Regions from separate parts of the Neobacillus sp. B4I6 genome, predicted to be linked through region 1. Evidence: predicted binding sites of a transcription regulator. Region 1 holds the regulator's gene; each other region holds the start of a gene.

Region 1 (8,253 bases):
ACGGGCAAACCCTATGATACGCTTGAAGAAATTGTTGGACTTCGTGGGAACGGGGTTGGCTCATTAAAGGAATTTGGAATTTCCTATGATAGTGTAGCTCTGACGAATCAAGGTGGAATTGATTGGGAGGCTGTCTCAAAGAAAATAAAACCGAATACAAAAATGATTGGCATTCAGCGTTCCAAGGGCTATGCCACAAGACCATCTTTTACGATTGCAGAAATTGCAGAAATGATCACGTTTGTCAAAGAAATTAAACAGGATGTGGTCGTATTTGTAGATAATTGCTATGGGGAATTTGTTGAGGAGACCGAGCCTTGTCATGTCGGTGCGGACTTAATCGCAGGGTCACTAATCAAAAATCCAGGCGGAGGGATTGTGAAGACTGGCGGCTATATTGTTGGTAAAAAACAGTGGGTGGAGGCATGTTCGTATCGAATGACTTCACCAGGGATAGGAGCCGAAGCAGGAGCGTCCCTCTATAGTCTTCAAGAAATGTATCAAGGTTTTTTTCTTGCCCCCCATGTGGTTGGCCAGGCATTAAAAGGGGCCGTTTTCACAGCAGCGATGTTGGAGAAATTAGGCATGAATTCTTCTCCGAAATGGAATGCTAAAAGGACGGACTTAATTCAGTCTGTCCAGTTTGATGACCGAGATAAAATGATTGCTTTTTGTCAGGCCATTCAATTCGCATCACCGATTAATTCTTATGTCACACCCCATGCCAGTTATATGCCAGGGTATGAGGACGATGTAATTATGGCAGCAGGTACTTTTATTCAGGGGGCGAGCATTGAACTCACCGCAGATGGACCGATTAGACCACCATATGTTGCCTATGTACAAGGTGGTTTAACCTATGCACACGTAAAGATGGCTGTTTGTCTGGCCATAGACCACTTAACGGATAAAGGATTAATCGAATTGTTTTTGGAGAACAGCTAAGTGTCCAATTATTTTAAAAATTTTAATGTAAGAAAACCTAACATATCATTGACAACTTTTCTAACACAAAATATAATAGTATTATAATCAACCCGAGGGGAGGAGGAATTAGATGAGTGGAAAGGAAATTCGCCGTTCCATGCCACTGTTTCCAATCGGAACAGTCATGCAACTAACGGAACTCACAGCCAGGCAAATTCGTTACTACGAAGAACACCAATTGATTTCTCCAGCAAGAACCGAGGGGAATAGACGTTTATATTGTTTAAATGATATTGATAGGCTTCTAGAAATTAAGGATTTAATTGATCAAGGTGTCAATATGGCTGGCATTAAACAATTGTTCCTAGTAAAAGCGCAACAATCAAACATTCTTGAGCAACAAACAGAAAAGACTAAGCGCGAATTAACAGATGAACAGCTTAGAAAGCTGCTACGCAACGAAATGATGCATTTAGGTCGAAACAATCGATCCTCTTTACGTCAAGGAGATATGTCAAGATTCTTTCATTAATGTGGAAGTTTTCTTTTTAAAAAATAGGAGGTAAGGAAATGGCGAAGTATTCAAGAGAAGATATTAAAAGATTAGCGGTCGAAGAAAACGTGAAATTTATTCGTTTGCAATTCACAGACATCCTTGGAACTATCAAAAACGTGGAGATTCCAATAAGCCAATTAGAAAAAGCACTTGATAACAAAATGATGTTTGACGGTTCTTCAATTGAAGGTTTTGTACGTATTGAAGAATCTGATATGTTACTATATCCTGACCTTAACACATGGGTTGTATTCCCATGGACAGCAGAAAAAGGGAAAGTTGCCCGCTTAATTTGTGATATTTATACTCCAGAAGGAAAACCATTTGAAGGAGATCCTCGTAATAACTTAAGAAGAGTATTAAAAGAAATGGAAGAGTTAGGTTTCACTAACTTTAACCTTGGACCTGAGCCGGAATTCTTCTTATTTAAATTAGATGAAAAAGGCGAACCAAGTTTAGAGTTAAATGACCAAGGCGGATATTTTGACTTAGCACCAACAGATTTAGGTGAAAACTGTCGTCGTGATATCGTGCTTGAGTTAGAAGAAATGGGCTTTGAAATTGAAGCTTCTCACCATGAGGTAGCACCAGGTCAGCATGAAATTGACTTTAAATATGCAGATGCATTAACAGCATGTGACCAAATCCAAACGTTCAAGCTAGTTGTTAAAACAATTGCTCGTAAACACGGTTTGCACGCAACATTCATGCCAAAACCGTTATACGGAGTCAATGGATCTGGAATGCACATGAACCTTTCATTATTTACAAATGGAGAAAATGCATTCTATCAGCCAAGCGGCGACTTAGAAATGAGCGATACAGCTCGTCAATTTATTGCAGGTATCCTTAAGCACGCTCCAGCCTTTACAGCGGTAACAAACCCAACTGTAAACTCTTATAAGCGTCTTGTTCCAGGTTATGAAGCACCTTGCTACGTTGCTTGGTCAGCTAGAAACCGTTCACCATTAATTCGTATTCCTGCTTCTCGTGGATTAAGTACACGTGTTGAAGTAAGAAGTGTAGACCCATCTGCTAATCCATACCTTGCAATGGCTGTACTTCTTAAAGCTGGCTTAGACGGAATTAAAAATAAATTAACTCCGCCGGCACCAGTTGACAGAAACATCTATGTAATGAGCAAAGAAGAAAGAATCGAAGAAGGAATCATCGATCTTCCAGCAACATTAGCTCAAGCATTAGATCAACTGAAAGCTGATGAAGTGATTGTGTCTGGTCTTGGCGAGCACATTATGGAACACTTCCTTGAAGCTAAAGAAATCGAATGGGATATGTTCCGCACAGTCGTTCACCAATGGGAACGCGATCAATATATGAGCATGTATTAATATTATCTAAAGCCCTGGCGCCTGGCGTCAGGGTTTTTCTATGTCGCGCTTCTTTTCTTAGATTCTCTCAGTGAAAAATGCCATCCATTGGCTACCCGGTTTTTCCATTAAACAATTACGGTAGCCAATAAGCCTGATTGTCGACCCAAATTGCTCCTTCTCAACGACTTCGAACGTCAATAACTTCAATGGCTCTTTTTCCAATTAGGCATCCTAGATCATTCTAAATAAAATTAATAGGAATAGAATAGAAAAAGAGGTGCTTGATGTTCTTTAAAAATTCACAATTTTTACGGTTTACTTAATCCTAAATAATATATGCTTAAGTTGTAAACATTTGGGAGGTGCTCTAAATTGTATAAACTGCAAATTTGTAATGCTCTAACCCAAGAAATACTACGAGAAAAGACGTATAAGAAGCCTGATCTTATTTTAAGTTTGATAGAATCAGGAACAAAAGGTCAGGAATGTTTCCTATTTGATGAACAGCGCAAGACCTTGAAAGGAACGTATGTTACACATTCCAGTTTTAATGAAGGGGACACGAAAGTATATAAAGTGCTTTTTAAGGTAAAACTATCTGAAATACAAGCAAGAATAGCGAAATAGGCATTAAAGGAGTGGCTTATGGCTGCTCCTTTTTATTTTGAGTATTAATGCAGCTCTTCTGGCATAGAGACAACAGTACGAGACAGACCTCACTATTATTCTTCTGGAACGTCACGTAGGAATTCTTCTGGAAAGGTCACGTAGTTCGCCTCTAGGTGCCCCACCTCGTAGGAATTCTTCCGGAAAGGTCACGTAGTCCGCCTCTACGTGCCCACCTCGTAGGAATTCTTCCGGAAAGGTCACGTAGGCTGTCTCTACGTGCCCCACCTCGTAGGAATTCTTGCGGAAAGGTCACGTAGTTCGGCTCTACGTGCTCCAACTCGTAGAAGTTCTTCCGAAAAGGTCACGTAGTCCGCCTCTACGTGCCCCACCTCGTAGGAATTCTTGCGGAAAGGTCACGTAGTTCGCCTCTACGTGCCCCACCTCGTAGGAATTCTTCTACAACGGTCACGTAGCCCCACTCTATCCCGGATTCTGTAATTGCTTCAGCTTGAGGTTGATTAGCCACAACAAAAAAAGAGCCGGCACGTGTATGCCAACTCTCTTAAACTTAATGAATATGTCGGTAAACCCCAATGACTTTACCTAAAATCGAAACATTCCTTAAGATAATAGGGTCCATTGTAGAATTTTCCGGCTGCAGGCGTATGTAATCTTTTTCCTTGAAAAATCTTTTACAGGTGGCTTCATCTTCCTCGGTCATTGCTACAACAATATCCCCGTTATTAGCAGTTGGCTGCTGTTTCACAATTACATAATCCCCGTCTAGGATCCCAGCTTCTATCATACTCTCACCCATGATTTCTAACATGAAAACTTGTTCATCTGCAGGTGCAAGACTTTCTGGAAGCGGAAAATACTCTTCCACATTTTCAATCGCTGTAATCGGGAGTCCTGCCGTTACTTTCCCAACCACTGGAACATTGACAACTGTATTTCTTGGTATATGTGCAGCAACATCTGCTTCTAATATTTCAATTGCTCTTGGTTTTGTGGGATCCCGTCTAATAAGTCCTTTGCTTTCCAATCTTGCTAGATGTCCGTGAACAGTAGAACTGGATGCGAGTCCAACCGCTTCTCCAATTTCCCTTACTGAAGGGGGATATCCTTTACTCTTAACCTCACTTTTAATGAAGTCTAAGATATCTTGCTGCCTCTTTGATATTTTAGCCATGATAAAATCCACCTCGCCTGGTTAATGTTGTCTTTATTATAACATGTTCGTATTTTTTATACAAACATAAGTTCGAAAATACAGTTGACAACAAACAAACGTTCGATTTATAATAAAAATAATAAAACGAACATACATTCTTAAAGAGGTGTTATTTATGAAAAAATTATGGAACAAATACTCCTATGCTATTACTCTTATTATTTTAAGTTGTTCACTTTCAATCATATTATCATTCCAACATCATTCGAACGCGCAAGATGATTATTTAAAGGTTACAATCACTGAAGGAGATTCACTATGGGAAATCTCTGATCAATTTTCGGGTCAACATTCATTATCAAACAAGGAATTTGTTGCTTGGATAAAAAAGCATAATGAATTAGATGATGATCAAATTTTTCCAGGTGAAGAAATTATCATTCCGGTGAGTAAAGAAGTCTCATCTACAAATGAATTTGCTAGCGCCGTTGGTGAATAGAAAGGAACTTTTATGAAAGCAATTATATACTGCCGTGTCAGCACAAATAAGGAAACACAAGAATCTTCGTTAAAGCGCCAGGAAGAGGAATTAACGCAACTAGCTAACACCTATCACTTTGAGATTGATAGGGTAATTAAAGAAAAGGCTAGTGGTTATGATTTCAATCGTGAGGGGATATTTCAATTATTAGAACTAATTAGAGATAAGCAGGTACAAGCCCTCTTAATTCAGGATGAAACACGACTCGGTAGGGGGAATGCCAAAATTGCACTCTTGCATTGCATTTTAAAAGAAAATATTAAACTTTATAGTATCTCCCATAGTGGAGAATTACAGCTTTCAGAATCGGATTCCATGGTTTTGAACATCGTAAGTATGGTTGAAGAGTACCAACGTAAACTACATAATGCAAAAATCAAACGTGGAATGAAGCGAGCAGTTCAGAATGGTTATAAACCTGAAAAAAACTTAAAAAATCTTGGAGAAGCCTCCGGTCGTGAGAAAATTGAAGTTCCGATTGAAGAAATTGTCCGGTTAAGAAAAAATGGATTAATTTTTTCAGAAATAGCTGCTACACTTAGAGGTTTTGGCTATAACATTTCTAAAGCCACGGTTCATAGAAGATTCCAGGAATATATTGAATCACAAGAAGAGTAGACCTTTTGCCTTGTCATTAGGTTTTTTTTTTAGTAAAATCAGGTGTCATGTAAATAGTTTGAAAGGAAGGTCTTGGAATGCTTTCAAAAGAAAAGATGGCTAGAATTAATGAGCTGGCACGAAAAGCAAAAGCAACGGGATTGACTGAAACAGAAGCGAAAGAGCAAACTAAATTAAGAAGTGAATATTTGGCTACTTTTCGTTCGAATATGCTTGATACCCTTACTAACACCAAGTTTATTGATCCGGAAGGAAATGACGTTACACCGGAAAAAATCAAGGCTAGGAAAAAAAATACACTTCACTAAAAGTTCAGGAATACATTTTTTGTATTCCTATTTACATATACTGACTATTTTTGTGTAAAAATAAAAAAATAGTGACTTTTATTTCTTATTATTATGCTATTTGTTGAATAAAAAACGGTAGCGATATAAAATTGAAAATGTATTTAGTAACCTTGTGATTAGGAAAGGATGTAATTCATGTTTAATACTATTGATGATTTATCTGTAACCTCCATTCGAACGCTTTCCATTGATGCGATCGAAAAAGCAAACTCAGGACATCCAGGAATGCCGATGGGTGCAGCGCCAATGACCTATACTTTATGGACGCGTTTCTTGAACCAAAATCCAAAGAATCCACAGTGGTTTAACCGTGATCGTTTTGTCTTGTCAGCAGGTCATGGTTCAGCGTTGTTATACAGCATGCTTCACTTGTCTGGTTTCAACTTAACAATGGATGACTTAAAGCAATTCCGCCAATGGGGCTCTAAAACGCCTGGACACCCAGAGTATGGTCACACTGAGGGTGTAGAAGCAACTACTGGTCCACTTGGACAGGGGATTGCAATGGCAGTAGGAATGGCAATGGCAGAACGCCATGTTGCAAGTGTTTATAATAAAGATAAATATGAACTTGTGAACCATTTTACATACAGTATCTGTGGAGATGGAGATTTGATGGAGGGTGTATCTGCTGAGGCAGCGTCGCTAGCAGGACACTTGAAATTAGGGCGATTGGTAGTCCTTTATGATTCAAACGATATCTCACTTGATGGAGACCTTGATAAGTCGTTCTCAGAAAGTGTCAAAGATCGCTTCCTATCATACGGATGGCAATATGTTCGTGTCGAAGACGGCAATAATTTAGAAGAAATTGCAAAAGCTCTTGAAGAAGCTAAAAACGATCTAGACAGACCAACGATGATTGAAGTAAGGACAGTAATTGGATACGGTTCACCAAACCGTGCGGGAACTTCAGGTGTTCATGGCTCACCCCTTGGAGCAAATGAATTAAAACTTACTAAAGAAGCCTATAAATGGACTTTTGAAGAAGATTTCCATGTACCACAGGAAGTCTATGACAACTTCCAGAAGCTGATCGTTGAAAATGGCGAAAAAAAGGAAAAAGAGTGGAATGATCTTTTCGCTCAATATAAAAAAGAGTACCCTGAACTAGCTACTCAGCTTGAACAAGCATTAAATAATGAACTTCCTGCTGGTTGGGATAAAGAAATCCCTGTATATCCAGAAGGAAAAAGCCTTGCAAGCCGTGCCTCTTCAGGTGAAGTATTAAATGGTATTGCTAAGAATCTACCTATTTTTATCGGTGGATCAGCAGACCTTGCTGGTTCGAATAAAACGATGATTAAAGGTACGAAAGATTTTATGCCTGGTTCCTATGAAGGCCGTAATATCTGGTTTGGTGTTCGTGAATTTGCGATGGGTGCTGCAATGAACGGTATTGCTCTTCATGGCGGCGTAAAAGTATTTGGCGGAACATTCTTTGTCTTCTCTGACTACTTGCGTCCTGCCATTCGTCTAGCAGCGTTAATGGGATTACCTGTCACTTATGTCTTTACCCATGACAGTATTGCTGTTGGGGAAGATGGACCAACACATGAGCCAGTTGAACAGCTTGCAGCATTACGTGCCATGTCAGGATTATCAATCATTCGTCCTGCAGACGGTAATGAAACGGCAGCGGCTTGGAAACTTGCAGTTGAGTCTACCAACAAACCAACTGCACTTGTTTTAACTCGTCAAGATTTACCTACATTAAAAGGAACGGATATCAATGCGTACGAGGGAGTTTCTAAAGGGGCATATGTGGTGTCTCCTTCAGAAAGAGAAACTCCAGATGCGTTGTTATTAGCAACTGGATCAGAAGTAAGCCTTGCAGTGGAAGCTCAAAATGCGCTTGCTGGAGAAGGTGTTCATGTTTCGGTTGTAAGTATGCCTTCATGGGATCGATTCGAGCAGCAATCTCAAGAGTACAAAGACTCTGTTCTGCCAAGAAGTGTGAAAAAGCGCCTTGGAATTGAAGTGGGAGCATCATTTGGCTGGCACAAATACACTGGTGACGAAGGCGATGTTCTTGCTATTGATCATTTCGGAGCTTCAGCACCAGGAGAAAAGATTATGGAAGAATTCGGGTTCACTGTAAACAACGTAGTTGCACGTGTAAAAGCACTTCTGCAAAAATAAAATAA
Region 2 (8,253 bases), 110 kb from region 1:
TCGCTAGACGCCATCATCCATTGCGGTGGAATCAGTCAATATGGACTTCTTATTGATTTGCAACAGTCTGAAGCAGAGGCATTAATGAATGTTCACGTACTAAATCCATTAATGCTGACCAAAGAGCTCCTGCCGAAATTACTTGTTAAAGGGAAAGGGAACATTGTCGTGATTACATCCATTTGGGGTCAAACAGGTGCGGCCTGTGAAGTGGCCTATTCTACCGCAAAGGGTGCACAAATTGCCTTTGTAAAGGCATTAAGTAAAGAATTAGCAATGAATGGCATTCGCGTTAATGCGATCGCCCCTGGTGCGATCGAGACACCAATGATGGAAAGTTTTTCACAAGAAGAGGTGGACCAGATTTCTTATGAGATACCTATGGGAAGACTTGGTCAGCCCGAAGAAATAGCAAGGAGTGTCGCTTTTTTGCTCTCAGATGAATCTTCCTATATGACAGGCCAAGTCCTTGCGTTAAATGGTGGCTGGTATACATAAAATTCACAAGTTATTCATGTATAGTTCCTTTCACTTCATCGCAAAATAAACTTGTACTAATTTAAAGGAGGGAAAACAATGTCTGTTTTAGATAACTGGAAACAGTGGGAGGACTTTCTTGCTGATCGTCTTCACCATGCACAAAATGAAGGTATGAGTGAGGGAGCAATTAATAATCTTGCCTTTCAAATTGGTGATTATTTATCAAGCCAAGTAGAGCCAAAAAACGAACAAGAAAGAATTCTTTCTGATCTTTGGTCTGTTGCTGATAAAGAAGAACAACAAGCTATTGCAAATATCATGGTTAAATTGATTCAAAATAATGGCGCCCGCTAAAAGAGAGGAGGTTTCTCCTCTCTTTTTGTATGTATAAATATATAAACTCCATTAAAGAAACGAATATCTGTGTTTTTACTTTCATCTTCATCCAAAATCATTTATTATAGGGGTTAGATGCTGAAATGCAGAAAAGTGTCGAAACTTCTTTATAGGAGGTTTATATCGTGAAAAAAGAATGGTATTTAGAATATGAGATTCAAAAGAACCGTCCAGGGCTATTGGGTGACATTTCATCCCTATTGGGTATGCTTTCTATTAATATTGTGACGATTAATGGTGTGGATGAAGGAAGACGTGGTTTGCTCATTTTAGCAAAAGACGATGATCAAATTAAACGACTAGAGTCAATTTTACATACTATGGACACAATAAAACTAATTAAACTTAGGGAACCAAAACTGCGTGACAGGCTTGCAGTTAGACATGGCCGATATATTCAAAGAGATGCTGATGATAAAAAAACCTTCCGCTTTGTAAGGAATGAACTTGGCTTATTAGTTGATTTTATGGCAGAATTATTTAAGCAGGAGGGACATAAACTGATTGGTATTCGTGGAATGCCACGGGTAGGTAAAACAGAATCGTTAGTTGCAGCGAGTGTTTGTGCAAATAAACGTTGGTTATTTGTTTCATCGACACTGTTAAAACAAACAATCCGCAATCAATTAATTGAAGATGAGTACAACGAAAATAATCTATTTATTCTTGATGGAATAGTATCAACAAAACGAGCAAATGAACGTCATTGGCAGCTTGTCCGAGAAATCATGCGTCTGCCGTCAGTAAAAGTAATCGAGCACCCTGATGTCTTTGTACAAAACTCAGAATACACACTCGATGATTTTGATTATATTATCGAGCTTAGGAATGACGCGGAAGAAGAGATTACATATGAAGTCGTTGACCAGCATAACATGTTCTCCGGATCAGATTTTGGTGATTTTGATTTCTAATAAATTGGAAGGTGTTAACAGTTGACTGAATTAGGGAATCGACTAAAAGAAGCCCGATTAGCTAAAGGATTTAGCTTGGATGATGTCCAATCCATGACCAAAATTCAAAAGCGTTATTTAATTGGTATTGAAGAAGGTAATTATGCGAGCATGCCTGGAAATTTCTACGTGCGTGCATTTATTAAACAGTATGCTGAGGCTTTAAGCCTCAATCCTGATGAAATCTTTGAAACCTATAAAGGCGAAATTCCTGCTACCTATAATGATGATTTACCCCAGCAATTGTCTAGAGTGAAAACACACAAAACAATTACTGAAGGTAATTCCAAAATATTTGATATTCTGCCAAAGGTATTAATCGGTGTTTTTGTAATTGGTGCTGCAAGCCTTTTATATTACTTTATATCAAATCATGCTGGTGGAAATTCCAATGAATCAATTAGTAAGCAGAATGAACCCGTTAAAATTGTTACATCGAAGAATCTTGAAAAAGTAAAAGCTGATGATAAAGATAATCAGAAAGTAAATGAGGAACAGAAGGATAATACAGTACAGGAAGAGGAACAAACAACGGTAGAAGAAACACCTAAACAAGAAATTACAGCAGTTCAAAGCAGCGGCAGGAATTCAACCTATGAATTAAAAAATGCAGATAAATTTATTGTGAAGTTGGTTTCTAAAGGTCAAACCTGGGTTAGTATTAAAAATGGAAAAGGGAAATCCTTTTTTCAAGGGCTTCTAAAAACAGGTACAACTGAGAGCCAGACAGAAGATTTATCAGCAGAAAGTATGGCTGTGATCAGGGTTGGAAATGCTGCTGACACTGAAATTTATGTGAATGACCAAAAGCTCGAGTATGCAGTCCCAGCGACTGCGAATGTTCAGAACATAACGATTCAATATGTTCTGAAAGACGAATAGTCATCTGTAGATGACTATTTTTCACTTTTAATAAATAAACGGAGGAAAACTATGAATATTCCGAATAGAATAACGGTATCAAGAATATTATTAATTCCAATATTTTTGATTATTATGCTTGCTCCTTTTAAATGGGGCGACATGCAACTTCTTGGGACCGTACTTCCAGTTACCCATTTTGTCGGTGCATTGATCTTCATTTTAGCCTCTGTAACTGACTGGGTTGACGGCCATTATGCCCGTAAATATAACCTTGTCACCAATATGGGGAAATTTCTTGACCCATTAGCTGACAAATTACTCGTATCGGCTGCACTTATTGTTTTAGTTGAACTGAATGATGTTTATGCACCTTCATGGTTAGTCATTATTATTATTAGCAGGGAGTTTGCAGTAACAGGTTTACGCCTCTTGCTTGCAGGGGAAGGCGAAGTTGTTGCGGCTAATATGCTCGGCAAAATTAAAACATGGGCGCAAATTGTCGCGATATCATCGCTTTTATTACATAATATAATTTTTGCAATGATACCATTCCGTTTTGATATAGTGTCATTATGGGTGGCTTTAATTTTTACTATCTGGTCTGGCTGGGATTACTTTGCAAAAAATAGTCATGTCCTAAAAAATTCAAAGTAAACTTAATTCTATTATGTTGTAAAGGAAGATGAATTGCTATGAATGCTGAGATTATTGCAGTTGGTTCGGAGTTATTGCTCGGTCAAATTGTTAATACGAATGCGAGATTTTTGTCTCAGCAATTAGCTGGGCTTGGTATTAATGTCTATTTTCATACAGTTGTCGGTGATAATCCTGACAGGCTAAAGTCTGCAATTGAAATAGCCCAAAAGCGTGCAGAGATTATAATATTTTCTGGCGGGCTTGGGCCTACAAAGGATGATTTGACGAAGGAAACGATTGCTCGTCAGCTTGGTAAAGAACTCGTTATCGATGAAACGGCGTTAGCATCGATTGAACTTTTTTTTAAGCGGACCAATCGTGTAATGACAGAAAATAACCGAAAGCAGGCACTCGTATTAGCAGGATCTCACATTCTCCCAAATGATCATGGGATGGCGCCTGGCATGGTTGTAGAATCCGGCGGTCATACGTATATGCTGCTGCCTGGCCCGCCAAAGGAAATGGAACCGATGTTTCTCCGGTATGGGACCCAGGCTCTTTCTACAAGAAACAAGTCTAACGAGAGAATTGTCTCAAGGGTGTTAAGGTTTTTTGGGATTGGAGAAGCAGCTCTGGAAACAGAAATTATTGATTTAATTGATGCGCAAAGCAATCCAACGATAGCTCCGCTGGCAGGAGATGGGGAGGTTACTTTACGACTGACAGCCAAACATGTGGACGAAAATGCAGCACAGGCTATGCTGGATGAACTAGAAAAGACGATAAATCAGCGTCTTGGTGCATTTTTATATGGCTATGATAATACGTCGCTTTTGATAGAAGTAATGAAATCTTTAAAAGAAAGAAACTTAACTATTACTGCCGCTGAGAGTTTAACAGGAGGACTATTCCAGCAAGAGTTAACATCAATTTCAGGTGCAAGTTCAGTGTTTTACGGTGGTATAGTTTGTTATTCAAATGAAGTGAAACGACAGCTATTAGATGTACAGGAAGAAACGCTTAAAACACATGGTGCGGTAAGTGAACAATGTGCTAGAGAGCTGGCCGAAAATGCTTCAAAGGTATTTAAAACCGATATTGGGATTAGTTTTACGGGTGTTGCTGGTCCTGAAGAACTTGAAGGCAAGCCAGTTGGTACAATTTATATAGGCATTGCAATTAAGGGAAAGCCGACAATTGTAGAAAAGATTACCCTTGGCGGAACAAGGGAAGCGAACCGGAGCCGTGCAGTGAAATTTGGCTGCTATTTTCTCCTTCGAATTTTAAAAGAGTCACAGAATGCTAATTAGCGTTCTGTGACTTTTTTGGATAAACAAGAATTGGGAAAAAGGTCTGACAATTGACGAAATTATCCTTTTCGGACTACTAAAAATGCAAAATGATACAAAAGGGTGGGGGATTTTCCTTTTTTTACAACGATTTTGTTTTGAAAATAAACGAATGAATGTTCGTTTTTTTACTCGACAAATATCCGAAAAGCGGTTATATTATTAGTAGGAATTAATTTAATAGATTATAGCAATTTGCTTGTGTTTATATAAGGGAGGAAAAGATTCGTGAGTAATGATCGTAAAGCGGCCTTAGAAATGGCGTTAAAGCAAATAGAAAAGCAATTTGGTAAAGGTTCTGTCATGAAAATGGGAGAGAAAACAGATACGAGGATTTTAACGAGTCCGAGTGGCTCGTTAGCACTTGATGCAGCACTTGGAGTGGGTGGATATCCTAGAGGGCGTATTATCGAAGTTTATGGTCCTGAGAGCTCAGGTAAAACTACGGTTGCTTTGCATGCGATTGCTGAAGTCCAAGCAAATGGCGGACAAGCAGCATTTATAGATGCTGAACATGCCCTTGACCCAGCGTATGCCCAAAAATTAGGTGTTAACATTGATGAGTTATTGCTATCACAGCCAGATACGGGTGAACAAGCGCTTGAAATCGCAGAAGCACTAGTACGAAGTGGTGCAATTGATATTATTGTAGTCGACTCTGTAGCAGCATTAGTTCCAAAAGCGGAAATTGAAGGCGAAATGGGAGATTCTCACATGGGCTTACAGGCTCGTTTGATGTCGCAAGCCCTACGTAAATTATCTGGAGCCATCAATAAATCGAAGACCATCGCCATCTTTATTAACCAAGTGCGCGAAAAAATTGGCGTTATGTTTGGAAACCCCGAGACAACACCAGGTGGACGTGCATTGAAATTCTATTCCACCGTCCGTATTGAAGTTCGTCGTGCAGAGGCGTTAAAGCAGGGAAATGATATTGTAGGTAATAAGACGAAGATAAAAATAGTTAAGAATAAAGTCGCTCCTCCTTTCCGTACGGCTGAAGTAGATATCATGTATGGTGAAGGAATTTCTAAAGAAGGCGAAATCATTGATCTAGGCGCAGAATTAGATATCGTTGAAAAGAGCGGGTCATGGTACTCCTATAATTCTGAAAGATTAGGTCAAGGCCGTGAAAATGCAAAGCTATACTTGAAGGAAAATCCAGATGTTCGCCTCGAAATTCAAGGGAAAATCCGTGAACATTATGGTTTAGATGGTGAAAAATTTGTCACTGAGAAAGACGATGATGAACAATTTGAATTAATAGACTAATGTAGATGAGCAAAGCTATTTATGGTTTTGCTCTTTTTTTACATAATGTTATTTTTATACCAAGTTTTATTTGTTAAAATCCAATGGATTTTAGCATTTAGGATGAATAAATGATGTCCTATTCTAAATATTTCAAAAAGCCAATAGGACTAAGCCTTGACAATGAATATTCCCACCTTTACAATTAACATGTATATTTTACATTTTTGGTATTATTACAATTCGAAAAAAGCCTTGGTGCTTGCTGTATGTTGAGTCTAAACAATGTACATGCCGACACTTAAAAAATGTAACAAAAGTTCATAGCAAGAGGAGGTGTAACGATGGAACCAATTACAATCATCTCCATTTTGCTTGGCCTTATCGTCGGTGCCGTTGTTGGCTATTTTGTTCATAAATCCATTGCTGATGCAAAAGTAGCAGGTGCAAAGAATGCTGCAGAGCAGATTCTTGAAGATGCTAAACGTGATGCTGATTCATTGAAAAAGGAAGCTTTGCTAGAAGCAAAGGATGAAATTCACAAGCTTCGGACTGAAGCAGAGCGTGAGGTTCGTGAACGAAGAAATGAAATGCAAAAACAAGAAAACCGTTTACTGCAAAGAGAAGAGAATTTAGATCGAAAAGAGGAAACGTTAAACAAGCGTGAAAATCTTTTAGAAAAGAAGGATGATTCTCTAAACCAAAGACAACAGCATATTGAAGAGATGGAAAGCAAAGTGGACGAGTTAGTACGAAAACAACAAACTGAACTCGAACGAATATCGAGCTTAACGCGCGAGGAAGCAAAAACAATCATTATTGATCGAATGGAGCAGGAACTTACCCATGACACTGCGATAATGATCAAGGAGAGCGAAAATCGTGCAAAAGAGGAAGCCGACAAGAAAGCAAAGGAAATACTTTCGTTAGCAATCCAGCGTTGCGCTGCTGACCATGTTGCGGAAACGACTGTCTCTGTCGTCAACCTGCCAAATGACGAAATGAAGGGCCGTATTATTGGCCGTGAAGGAAGAAATATTCGTACGCTTGAAACGTTAACAGGAATTGATTTAATCATTGATGATACTCCTGAAGCTGTCATTCTATCAGGTTTTGATCCTATTCGTCGCGAAACGGCTCGCTTAGCACTGGAGAAATTGGTCCAAGACGGGCGTATCCATCCGGCACGAATTGAGGAAATGGTAGAAAAATCACGTCGTGAAGTAGATGAGTATATCCGTGAAGTGGGTGAACAAACCACCTTTGAAGTGGGTGTTCATGGACTTCATCCAGATCTGATCAAAATTCTTGGTCGCTTAAAATTCCGTACTAGTTACGGGCAAAACGTATTAAAGCATTCTATGGAAGTTGCTCAACTGTCTGGTTTACTTGCCGCTGAACTTGGCCAAGATGAAACTTTGGCACGTCGTGCGGGCTTGCTTCATGATATTGGGAAAGCCATCGACCATGAAGTAGAAGGCAGCCATGTTGAAATTGGTGTTGAACTTGCAACCAAATACAAGGAACATCCGGTAGTAATTAATAGTATTGCTTCCCATCATGGGGATACAGAGGCAACATCTATCATAGCCGTTTTAGTTGCAGCAGCAGATGCCTTATCAGCTGCAAGACCAGGTGCACGTAGTGAGACGCTTGAAAACTATATTCGCCGTCTTGAAAAGTTAGAGGAGATTTCGGAATCCTATGAAGGTGTAGAGAAATCCTTTGCCATTCAAGCAGGTCGAGAGGTACGTATTATAGTTAGACCGGATTCAGTTGATGATCTTGCTGCTCATCGATTAGCACGCGATATTCGTAAGCGCATTGAAGAAGAGCTTGATTATCCAGGTCATATTAAAGTGACAGTTATTCGTGAGACACGGGCTGTTGAATATGCAAAATAAAGCGGTGCGCATGCACCGCTTTATTTTTTGCAGCACCTTATCCGATTAAATAAAGTCTGAATGTGATACAATTTATACAATAACAATTTTTTTAACGAAAGGAACAAAAATGAATCTACTTTTTATCGGTGATGTCGTCGGTTCACCAGGCCGGGATATGGTAAAGGAATATTTGCCAAAATTAAAAGAAAAATATCGTCCTCATTTTACTATTATCAATGGGGAGAATGCTGCAGGAGGCAAGGGGATTACTGAAAAAATCTATCGTGAATTCTTGGGGTATGGGGCACAGGCAGTAACACTAGGTAATCACTCATGGGATAATCGTGAAATTTTTGAATTTATAGGTACTGCAAAAAATATGGTTAGACCAGCAAATTTTCCAGAAGGAACACCAGGGAAAGGTATGGCATTTTTTAA
Region 3 (8,253 bases), 3.1 Mb from region 1:
CATCTAGAATCGCGATGAGCGAAACTTCTGGTATATCTAATCCTTCTCGGAGCAGGTTAATTCCGATGAGAACGTCATATTTGCCGAGACGCAGTTCTCGGATAATTTCAATCCGTTCGAGTGTCTTAACCTCCGAATGTAAATATTGAACTTTGATACCGATTTCCTTTAGATAATCGGTTAGGTCCTCGGACATTTTTTTCGTCAAAGTGGTAACCAGGACACGTTCATTTTTCCTAACCCGTTCGTGAATTTCACCAATCAAGTCATCGATTTGCCCCTCAATTGGACGGACCTCAAGTGTTGGATCCAAAAGTCCTGTCGGGCGGATAATCTGCGAAACCATTTCCGGCGTATGCTCAAGCTCGTATGGTCCAGGTGTAGCCGAAACAAAAATGATATTCTGGATATGCTTTTCGAACTCATCAAACATTAACGGCCGGTTATCAAGCGCTGATGGCAGACGGAAGCCATGATCAACAAGCACTTGTTTCCGCGCTTTATCCCCATTAAACATCCCTCTCACTTGCGGCAAGGTAACATGCGACTCATCAATCACCATCAAAAAGTCCTTTGGAAAATAATCAAGCAGTGTATAAGGTGTCGAGCCCGCATCCCTTAAGGTTAAATGGCGCGAGTAATTTTCAATCCCTGAGCAAAAACCCATTTCACGCATCATTTCCAGGTCATAGCGCGTCCGCTGTTCAAGTCGCTGAGCTTCGAGTAATTTATTATCATCTCGCAGTTCTTCCAGACGAACTTCCAGTTCTTTTTCAATATTTTCAATCGCTATTTTCAGCTTTTCTTCCCTTGTAACGAAGTGGGATGCTGGAAAAATCGCTACATGTTCTCGTTCCCCAATGATTTCTCCGGTTAATGCATCGACCTCTCGAATCCGATCAATTTCATCACCAAAAAACTCGACACGCATGCAGTGCTCATCACGAGAAACAGGGAAAATCTCAACAACATCGCCACGGACACGGAAAGTTCCGCGCTTGAAATCGATATCGTTTCGGTCGTATTGGATATCGACTAATCGGCGCAATAGTTGATTGCGTTCCACTTCCATTCCCGTTCTAAGCGATAACACCATTTCACTATATTCTTCAGGAGAACCTAATCCATAAATACAAGAAACAGAGGCAATCACAATCACATCTTTCCGTTCGAATAGGGAAGATGTCGCTGAGTGCCGCAGTTTATCAATTTCATCGTTGATACTAGCATCTTTTTCAATGAAGGTATCGGTCTGTGGGACGTAAGCCTCTGGCTGAAAGTAATCATAATAGCTGACAAAATACTCGACTGCGTTGTTTGGGAAAAATTCTTTAAACTCACTGTAAAGCTGTCCAGCTAGTGTTTTGTTGTGGGCGATGACAAGGGTAGGTTTATTTACTTCTTTAATCACGTTGGAAATCGTAAATGTTTTACCCGTACCTGTAGCGCCAAGCAGCGTCTGCTGGCGTTTATTGTTTCGAATACCCTCGACTAATTGTCTGATTGCCTCTGGCTGATCCCCTTGTGGCGAGTACTTTGAAACTAATTCAAATTGGTCCTTCACAAATATTCCCCCTCCCGAAATATCAATCACTTTTCAGCATATGTACCTTGTTAATGGACCGGGATGGTTGCTTTCAAGTGTATCCACTAAAATTCATATTAACATTTTACCACATTCCCCTAAAAACAAACCAATAATATGCGAACGAATATTCGTTTTTTTAAATTTCAACACAAAAAGCCTGCCATTTTCCTGACAGACTCACTAAAACTTCGAATGTATTAACTCTTATTAATGGCTCTCTGCTTCATTTTTTCTGCCATCCAAAACCCTGCTGTTAACGAGAAGGCATCCACTACGATGAGCACAAATGTGTTGGTATACCCTTTATATACTGAAGTAGCAATCAGGGCAACGGTTAAAACTAGCCCGATGACCCGGTTGTAAGTAACCCTTGTAAAAAGCAGGACCAGCAACCCCGGAAGAATAAGTGCTGACAAATATCGAATAACGGTTTCCAATGAGTACACCTCATTCATACATTAATTTCTGTTAATTCATTCTAGAAATTATTGCACATAATTGCAACAAAAATGATAGATGAACTGCCTTTCGAAGCACCTTAGCTTATTTTTCCATTCTAACGTTGATCGTACCTTCGTTTTGCTGTGTAAATAAACTAGTTACCACGAATCCCAGGAGAGAAAGCAGAATAGGGAGGACCACCGTATGAAACCCAAATGCATTTGGATAAAATTGATCTAATAAAATATAAGAACCCATCCCTAAAACCATCGAAGTAATTGCCCCGTATTTATTGCCCTTACTCCAATATAGTCCTAAAATAACCGGCCAAATAAAGACCGACTCGAGTCCCCCAAAAGAAAACAGATTCAGCCAAACGATTAAATCAGGTGGACTTAACGAGAACAGAATGACCACAATTCCAATAATCGCCGTCACGCTGAAACTAACCTTTTTCACAAGGTCGTTCCCTGCATCCGGCTTGATGTAATTTAAATAGACATCTTTTACTAGTGCAGAGCTAACTAGAATTAAAAGAGCGTCCACCGTCGACATAATGGCTGCCATCGGTGCAGCGAGAACGATACCCGCAGCATAGGGCGGCAGTACTTTCATTGATAACAAAGGCATAACAGTATCACCGATTTTCACACCTGGTAGAACAGGTCTTGCAAACACGCCAATGAGATGCATACCCAGCATGATAAAACCGACGACAATGGTTCCAATAATAATCGCATTATGCATCGCCTTCGAATTTTTATAAGACATCGCTCGGACAGCAATTTGCGGCAAGCCGACGACGCCAATCCCTACTAAAATCCAAAAGGAGGAAACAAAGGATGGCGTTAAACTACGTTCTGCACCATAGGGACTGATTAAATTAGGATTTTCCGTTGCTAAATCTGAGATGATCTTCGGGATTCCTCCACCTGCTTTAATTGTAGCGATTAACAGGATTAACGTTCCCCCAAACATGACCACACCTTGGATGGTGTCTGTGATCGCAACCGCACGAAAGCCGCCGACAATAACAAAGACGAGGACGGAAAAAGCAAAGATTAATAAAGCAGTCGTATATGGCAAGCCTGTTAAACTTTCTACCAAACGTGCTCCGCCAATCCATTGGGCGGTCATCGATGAAAACAGAAAGATGATAATACTTGCGGCTGAGAATAACACGACCGCTTTACTTTTATAGCGCTCTTTTAGAAAGTCAATTAAGGTGATTGCCTTGTACTGACGGGATATAATCGCAAATTTCTTCCCCAATACCATTAACGTAAAATAACCGGTTGCTAATTGGGCCATGGCAAGCAGGACCCAGCCTAATCCTTGCGTATAAGCAACCCCGGGCCCTCCGATAAAGCTGCTGGCACTTCCATACGTCGCAACCATCGTCATCGCCAGGATGAATCCGCCCATTTGACGTTCTCCTAAAAAGTACTCCTCCAAGAAAGAATTGGATTTAATAACAAATTTGTTTGACCACATCCCAACAGCGAAGATAATCAATAAGAATATAAGTAATGGTGTAATGACGGCCCAGTTCACTTGTTTTCCCCCTCTTCCACTTCAAAGGGAACATCCTTGAATAAAACTCTTACGGCAAAAATAACGAGTATAACCATAACAATAAAGCCAAGAATACAGCTGTAAAAAAACCATGCTGGCAAACCATATATGTACGAATATTGTTCTACTTTGGCCGAACCAAGCCCATAGGCAAAACCGTACCACCAGATAAAATTAATCAAAACAAGAATAATTCCAATTAGGGCTTCTCTGTGAGCGATCTTGAAACGCTTGTCCAGTGGATTGCTGCTTTTTTTCATTTGATTCCTCCTGGGTGAAAATTCTCTCTAACATCATCAAGTTATTTTAACCAATAATGAAAAAATATCCAATTTAAAACTATTTTCCTCCATTAACTATTCATAATATCAACACCAAATCTCCCTTATTTCTGCAAATAAACTTATTCATAGTTTGTAGACAAAAGGCAACAGAATGAGCTCATTCTGTTGCCTTTTGTCTAATTCTAACCTTTATTTGGTTGAAAGTTCACTTTCTGTTACCCATTTATGATTTTTCACTTTTTCTCCCCCAGCAGCCGGAGTGTAATCAATCATATATACTGTTGTTTGTTCGGCCGAATCAATTGTCCCAGTTGCACCCTTCATACCTTCCATGTGGTCAGCTTCTATGGTAACTTCGGTTCCGGGTTTTAATGTTTCACTACCAGCATTCTTAATTTCTTCTTGAATAACCCATTCATGGTTCTTCACTTTTTCTCCACCTGTTGTTGGAGTATAGGAAACCGCGTAGGCTGTTGTATCATATGCACCCACAATTGTTGCTTTAGCACCGTTCATACCTTCCATATGGGCAGCTTGGATAATAGCTTGACTTCCAGTTTTATAGGTTGGATTCTCTTTCTCCATTAAACCTTTCGGAATTTGACCTGAACTAGAATGCTCCATATGATCCATATTCATACTTTTATGGTCCATATTTTTATTATTTTCATCATCACTTTTCTGATCACTGTTGCTCGCACAAGCAGATAACAAAAATATTAATACAAAAGAAACAAATCCTACTACCAATCTTTTACTCTTCATGATTACCTCCTAGAAATCTTATTTCTAAAGTATTCTACATCTAAAGTTTGCAGAAATTATGAAGAATTACCTTCTTTAATTAAACTCTGTGCATCATAGGTAGAGAGAATAAATAAATATTAGTGATCGCAAGAACAGTCATGAGTACGTAGTAAGGAAGCATGGCCTTAAATGCTGTCTTTTTGCCTTTTCCCATTCTGTACACAACATAACAAGTGCCTGCCAATCCAATTAAGATTACAATATATTGAATCATTTGTACGGTTGGTGTGGAAGCGAGACTTAAACTCGCTGGATTGGAATTGACCCCAAATAATCTGATCGAATTAAACCAAACGGCCTTTCCTTCAGTGAAGATATGGAACAGGTTATGAGCCAGATGTCCAGCAAGATCTAAAGGAATAATCGCATAACCAAAACGTGTAAAGTTCTTTTTGAGTGTGCCTTCCATTCCAAGGAAAGAAGCAATTCTTGCAGTGCCTAACAATAATAGGATTGGTAATGCCATGGCAATGATAAAGGCGATCGTAAAGTTAACAACATAGCTTGTAGTACCAGTAACAGATCCAATAGCAGTTAAAATTTTCTGCCAAGGTTCAAGCATCGTAATATTTTGTACAAACACGATTCCCATAATAACAGCAGCTAGAGAAGCATGCTCAAGCTTTGGATTTTTTAAGCTCCATAACTCTTTCGTTGGAACTCTTGTTGTAATTTTAACAGAATTATTTGGACAGTTTTTCACACAGTTCCCGCAAATATTACATTCTGCACTAGATTCCATTGTCCGTGGAAATTGGAACATTGGACATCCTTCAACACCCTCAGTTCCTTTATAACAGGATTGCACTTTACAGGGTTTACAAACATCAGGTGTTGCCTGAACTTTTAAAGCTCCAGAGCGTGAATAGTTTCCAGCAAGACCGCCAAGGAAACAAAGCGTCTTACAGAAGGTTCTTCTTTCATAAAAAACGGAGGTGGCTACAACCATTGTGACAAGTAAAAGCAATAAGTAACCTGAACCTCTTGGTGACTCGACAATTCCCCACACATGGTCACTATAAGTAATCATTATAAAGAATAAATCAATCAACCAAATTCCATATTTTTTTAAAAACTTAGGCATTGGTCGCTTGCTGCCAACAAGTTTCCGGACAATATCACTTAATTTACCGAACGGACAGATGGCACACCAGAAGCGGCCAGTTACTAAAAATAGAACGGGTATAATCGGCCACCATAACACCCATGTCATCGTGGTACCAAAGTTTTTACTTGGATCAACAGTTCCCATTACTAATTCATAAACAATAATGGAAAATACAAAGATAACGATCCATTGAAAGATTCCAGGATACCATTTGCTTTTAACAAATTTCTTCACAACTGGTATAGATTGAAGATCAAAAGATTCCTTTTCAGGTAAGTTTTTCTCAGGCATTGCCATTGTTTAAATCCCCCTTTCTTCTAAACCATTTATTCCAAACACCTATTAAGATAAATGATAGATTTACTGCTCCAAAGGTACCTAACACTTTATAATTTGGCGGTACTTCAACCACTGCTGCATGATGATCGTGAGCTTCTCCACCGCTACCTTCCATGTCTGTTCCACTGTCATGATTCATTCCTTCCATGTCCGTTCCACTGTCATGGTTCATTCCTTCCATGTCCGTTCCGCTGTCATGGTACATTCCTTCCATGTCATCACCCTCACTGGATGCATCTTGACTCTTTGTACCACTATTTTTGAGGTTCTCTGTTGCTTGTTTAATGTTTGGGCTATGAGAATGCCCCTCATCTGCTAAAGCCCTTACATCGAATGAGAAAATAAATACTAATGTAAAAATAAGTAAATATAGTTTTTTCAATTTTTCCACCTCCAGAAAGTTAATTATGGATCTCATGTTCATATGTATAATGTACTGGGGAAATTTGCAGTTTCTATGCATTTTTGTTGGAAATAATATGGCATATAGACTTTCTATTCATTTGTTCATATAATTGTAAAATCTGACCTCTATTTTTTAAATTTAGAATTAAATTACACTTTGACTTTAATCCAAACAAAAAAGAAGAACCGATGCGGCTCTTCTTTATTTCTATGATTATACATATTGTAAAGTAACCTTCACATAATGCTCACCTCTACATTTTAACTTTTTGCAAACGTAATGCATTGAGAACAACAGATACTGAACTGAATGCCATTGCTGCACCTGCAAGCCATGGCGCAAGGAATCCAAGAGCAGCGACCGGGATACCAAGTGTATTATAAGCAAGAGCCCAAAAAAGGTTTTGCTTAATATTACCGATTGTTTTTTTACTCATGAAAATGGCATCTGCGATACTATTTAAATCCCCGCGAATAAGAGTTATATCAGCCGCTTCCATTGCCACATCTGTTCCGGTTCCAATGGCCATTCCAATATCTGCCACTGCAAGGGCTGGTGCGTCATTGATTCCATCTCCGACCATTGCCACTTTATTTCCCAGTACCTGTAATTTCTTTATTTCATCTGCCTTACCTTCAGGAAGGACCTCAGCAATCACATGGTCGATCCCCACTTGAGCTGCAATGGCTTTTGCAGTCTGTTGGTTATCACCTGTAATCATAATTACTTCAATTCCCAAATTCTTAAGTCGACTAATAGCAGTTTTAGATGTCTCTTTAATAGTATCTGCCACAGCCACCATACCTGCAAATTGGCCATCTATAGCAGCAAGCATAGCTGTTTTCCCAACCATTTCTAATGCATTCATCTGATCATAGGCGTTTTCGACAGGTACGTTAAACATATTCATTAACTTCCTTGTTCCAACTAACAGCTCTTTTCCATCCACTTTAGCTTTTATACCAAATCCAGGGATGGCTTCAAATTTCGTTACATCCTTTAAAGATATACCTTTTTCTTTTATTCCTTGAACGATTGCTTGTGCTAGTGGATGCTCTGATTGTTTTTCAGCTGAACCAACCAGTGATAGGAATTCTTCTTCTATTAAATTTTGATCTGTGAAAACATCTGTTAATACTGGAGTGCCGTTTGTAACTGTGCCGGTTTTATCTAAAACAACAGTAGAAATTTTATGCGTCATTTCTAAATGTTCTCCGCCTTTAAACAGAATTCCGTATTCAGCAGCACGGCCTGAACCTGCCATGATGGAAGTTGGCGTTGCCAATCCCAATGCACACGGACAGGCTATAACAAGGACTGCTATCATTTTCTCAAGTGCATTCGCAAAATCACCAGGTGTTACCCATACATACCAAACGATAAACGCGAAAAGGGCAAGCGTAACAACAATAGGGACAAACACTCCAGAAATCTGGTCAGCAAGGCGTTGAATAGGAGCCTTGGAACCTTGTGCTTCTTCCACTACTTTAATAATTTGAGATAAAGCCGTATCCCTACCTACTTTTGTTGCTTCCACTTTTAAAAATCCATTTTTATTGATCGTTGCTCCTATTACTTCATCACCTATCTTTTTATCAACCGGGACACTTTCACCTGTCAGCATCGACTCATCAATAGCTGAGCTACCCTCAACAATTTTACCATCTACTGGAATTTTCTCGCCAGGCTTGATATGCAGAATGTC

The links. Region 1 encodes LexA, which represses DNA repair genes until DNA is damaged. Its sites were predicted from a motif close to CGAACATATGTTCG; they were not measured.
Region 2: recA (recombinase RecA) is a predicted target of LexA. The motif match lies at 4,788-4,801, and genes of this name have one in related genera.
Region 3: uvrB (excinuclease ABC subunit UvrB) is a predicted target of LexA. The motif match lies at 1,706-1,719, and genes of this name have one in related genera.

The regions. Positions count from the first base shown of each region.
Region 1 covers NZ_JBNPWB010000002.1:3,062,472-3,070,724, reverse strand. Annotated here, with positions in the region: gene QF028_RS17250 (aminotransferase class I/II-fold pyridoxal phosphate-dependent enzyme) at 1-945, shown strand, start outside; gene QF028_RS17245 (MerR family transcriptional regulator) at 1,058-1,459, shown strand; gene glnA (type I glutamate--ammonia ligase) at 1,498-2,832, shown strand; gene QF028_RS17235 (hypothetical protein) at 2,890-3,036, opposite strand; gene QF028_RS17230 (hypothetical protein) at 3,187-3,441, shown strand; gene lexA (transcriptional repressor LexA) at 3,992-4,615, opposite strand; gene yneA (cell division suppressor protein YneA) at 4,773-5,096, shown strand; gene QF028_RS17215 (YneB family resolvase-like protein) at 5,109-5,756, shown strand; gene QF028_RS17210 (DUF896 domain-containing protein) at 5,834-6,064, shown strand; gene tkt (transketolase) at 6,242-8,248, shown strand.
Region 2 covers NZ_JBNPWB010000002.1:3,170,244-3,178,496, reverse strand. Annotated here, with positions in the region: gene ymfI (elongation factor P 5-aminopentanone reductase) at 1-498, shown strand, start outside; gene QF028_RS17765 (DUF3243 domain-containing protein) at 577-834, shown strand; gene QF028_RS17760 (DUF3388 domain-containing protein) at 999-1,790, shown strand; gene QF028_RS17755 (helix-turn-helix domain-containing protein) at 1,812-2,711, shown strand; gene pgsA (CDP-diacylglycerol--glycerol-3-phosphate 3-phosphatidyltransferase) at 2,763-3,347, shown strand; gene QF028_RS17745 (competence/damage-inducible protein A) at 3,386-4,639, shown strand; gene recA (recombinase RecA) at 4,907-5,950, shown strand; gene rny (ribonuclease Y) at 6,274-7,833, shown strand; gene QF028_RS17730 (TIGR00282 family metallophosphoesterase) at 7,943-8,253, shown strand, end outside.
Region 3 covers NZ_JBNPWB010000002.1:6,139,627-6,147,879, reverse strand. Annotated here, with positions in the region: gene uvrB (excinuclease ABC subunit UvrB) at 1-1,564, opposite strand, end outside; gene QF028_RS32400 (DUF2198 family protein) at 1,786-2,025, opposite strand; gene panF (sodium/pantothenate symporter) at 2,132-3,583, opposite strand; gene QF028_RS32390 (YhdT family protein) at 3,580-3,864, opposite strand; gene QF028_RS32385 (YdhK family protein) at 4,078-4,653, opposite strand; gene QF028_RS32380 (4Fe-4S binding protein) at 4,733-6,100, opposite strand; gene QF028_RS32375 (hypothetical protein) at 6,087-6,524, opposite strand; gene QF028_RS32370 (heavy metal translocating P-type ATPase) at 6,802-8,253, opposite strand, start outside.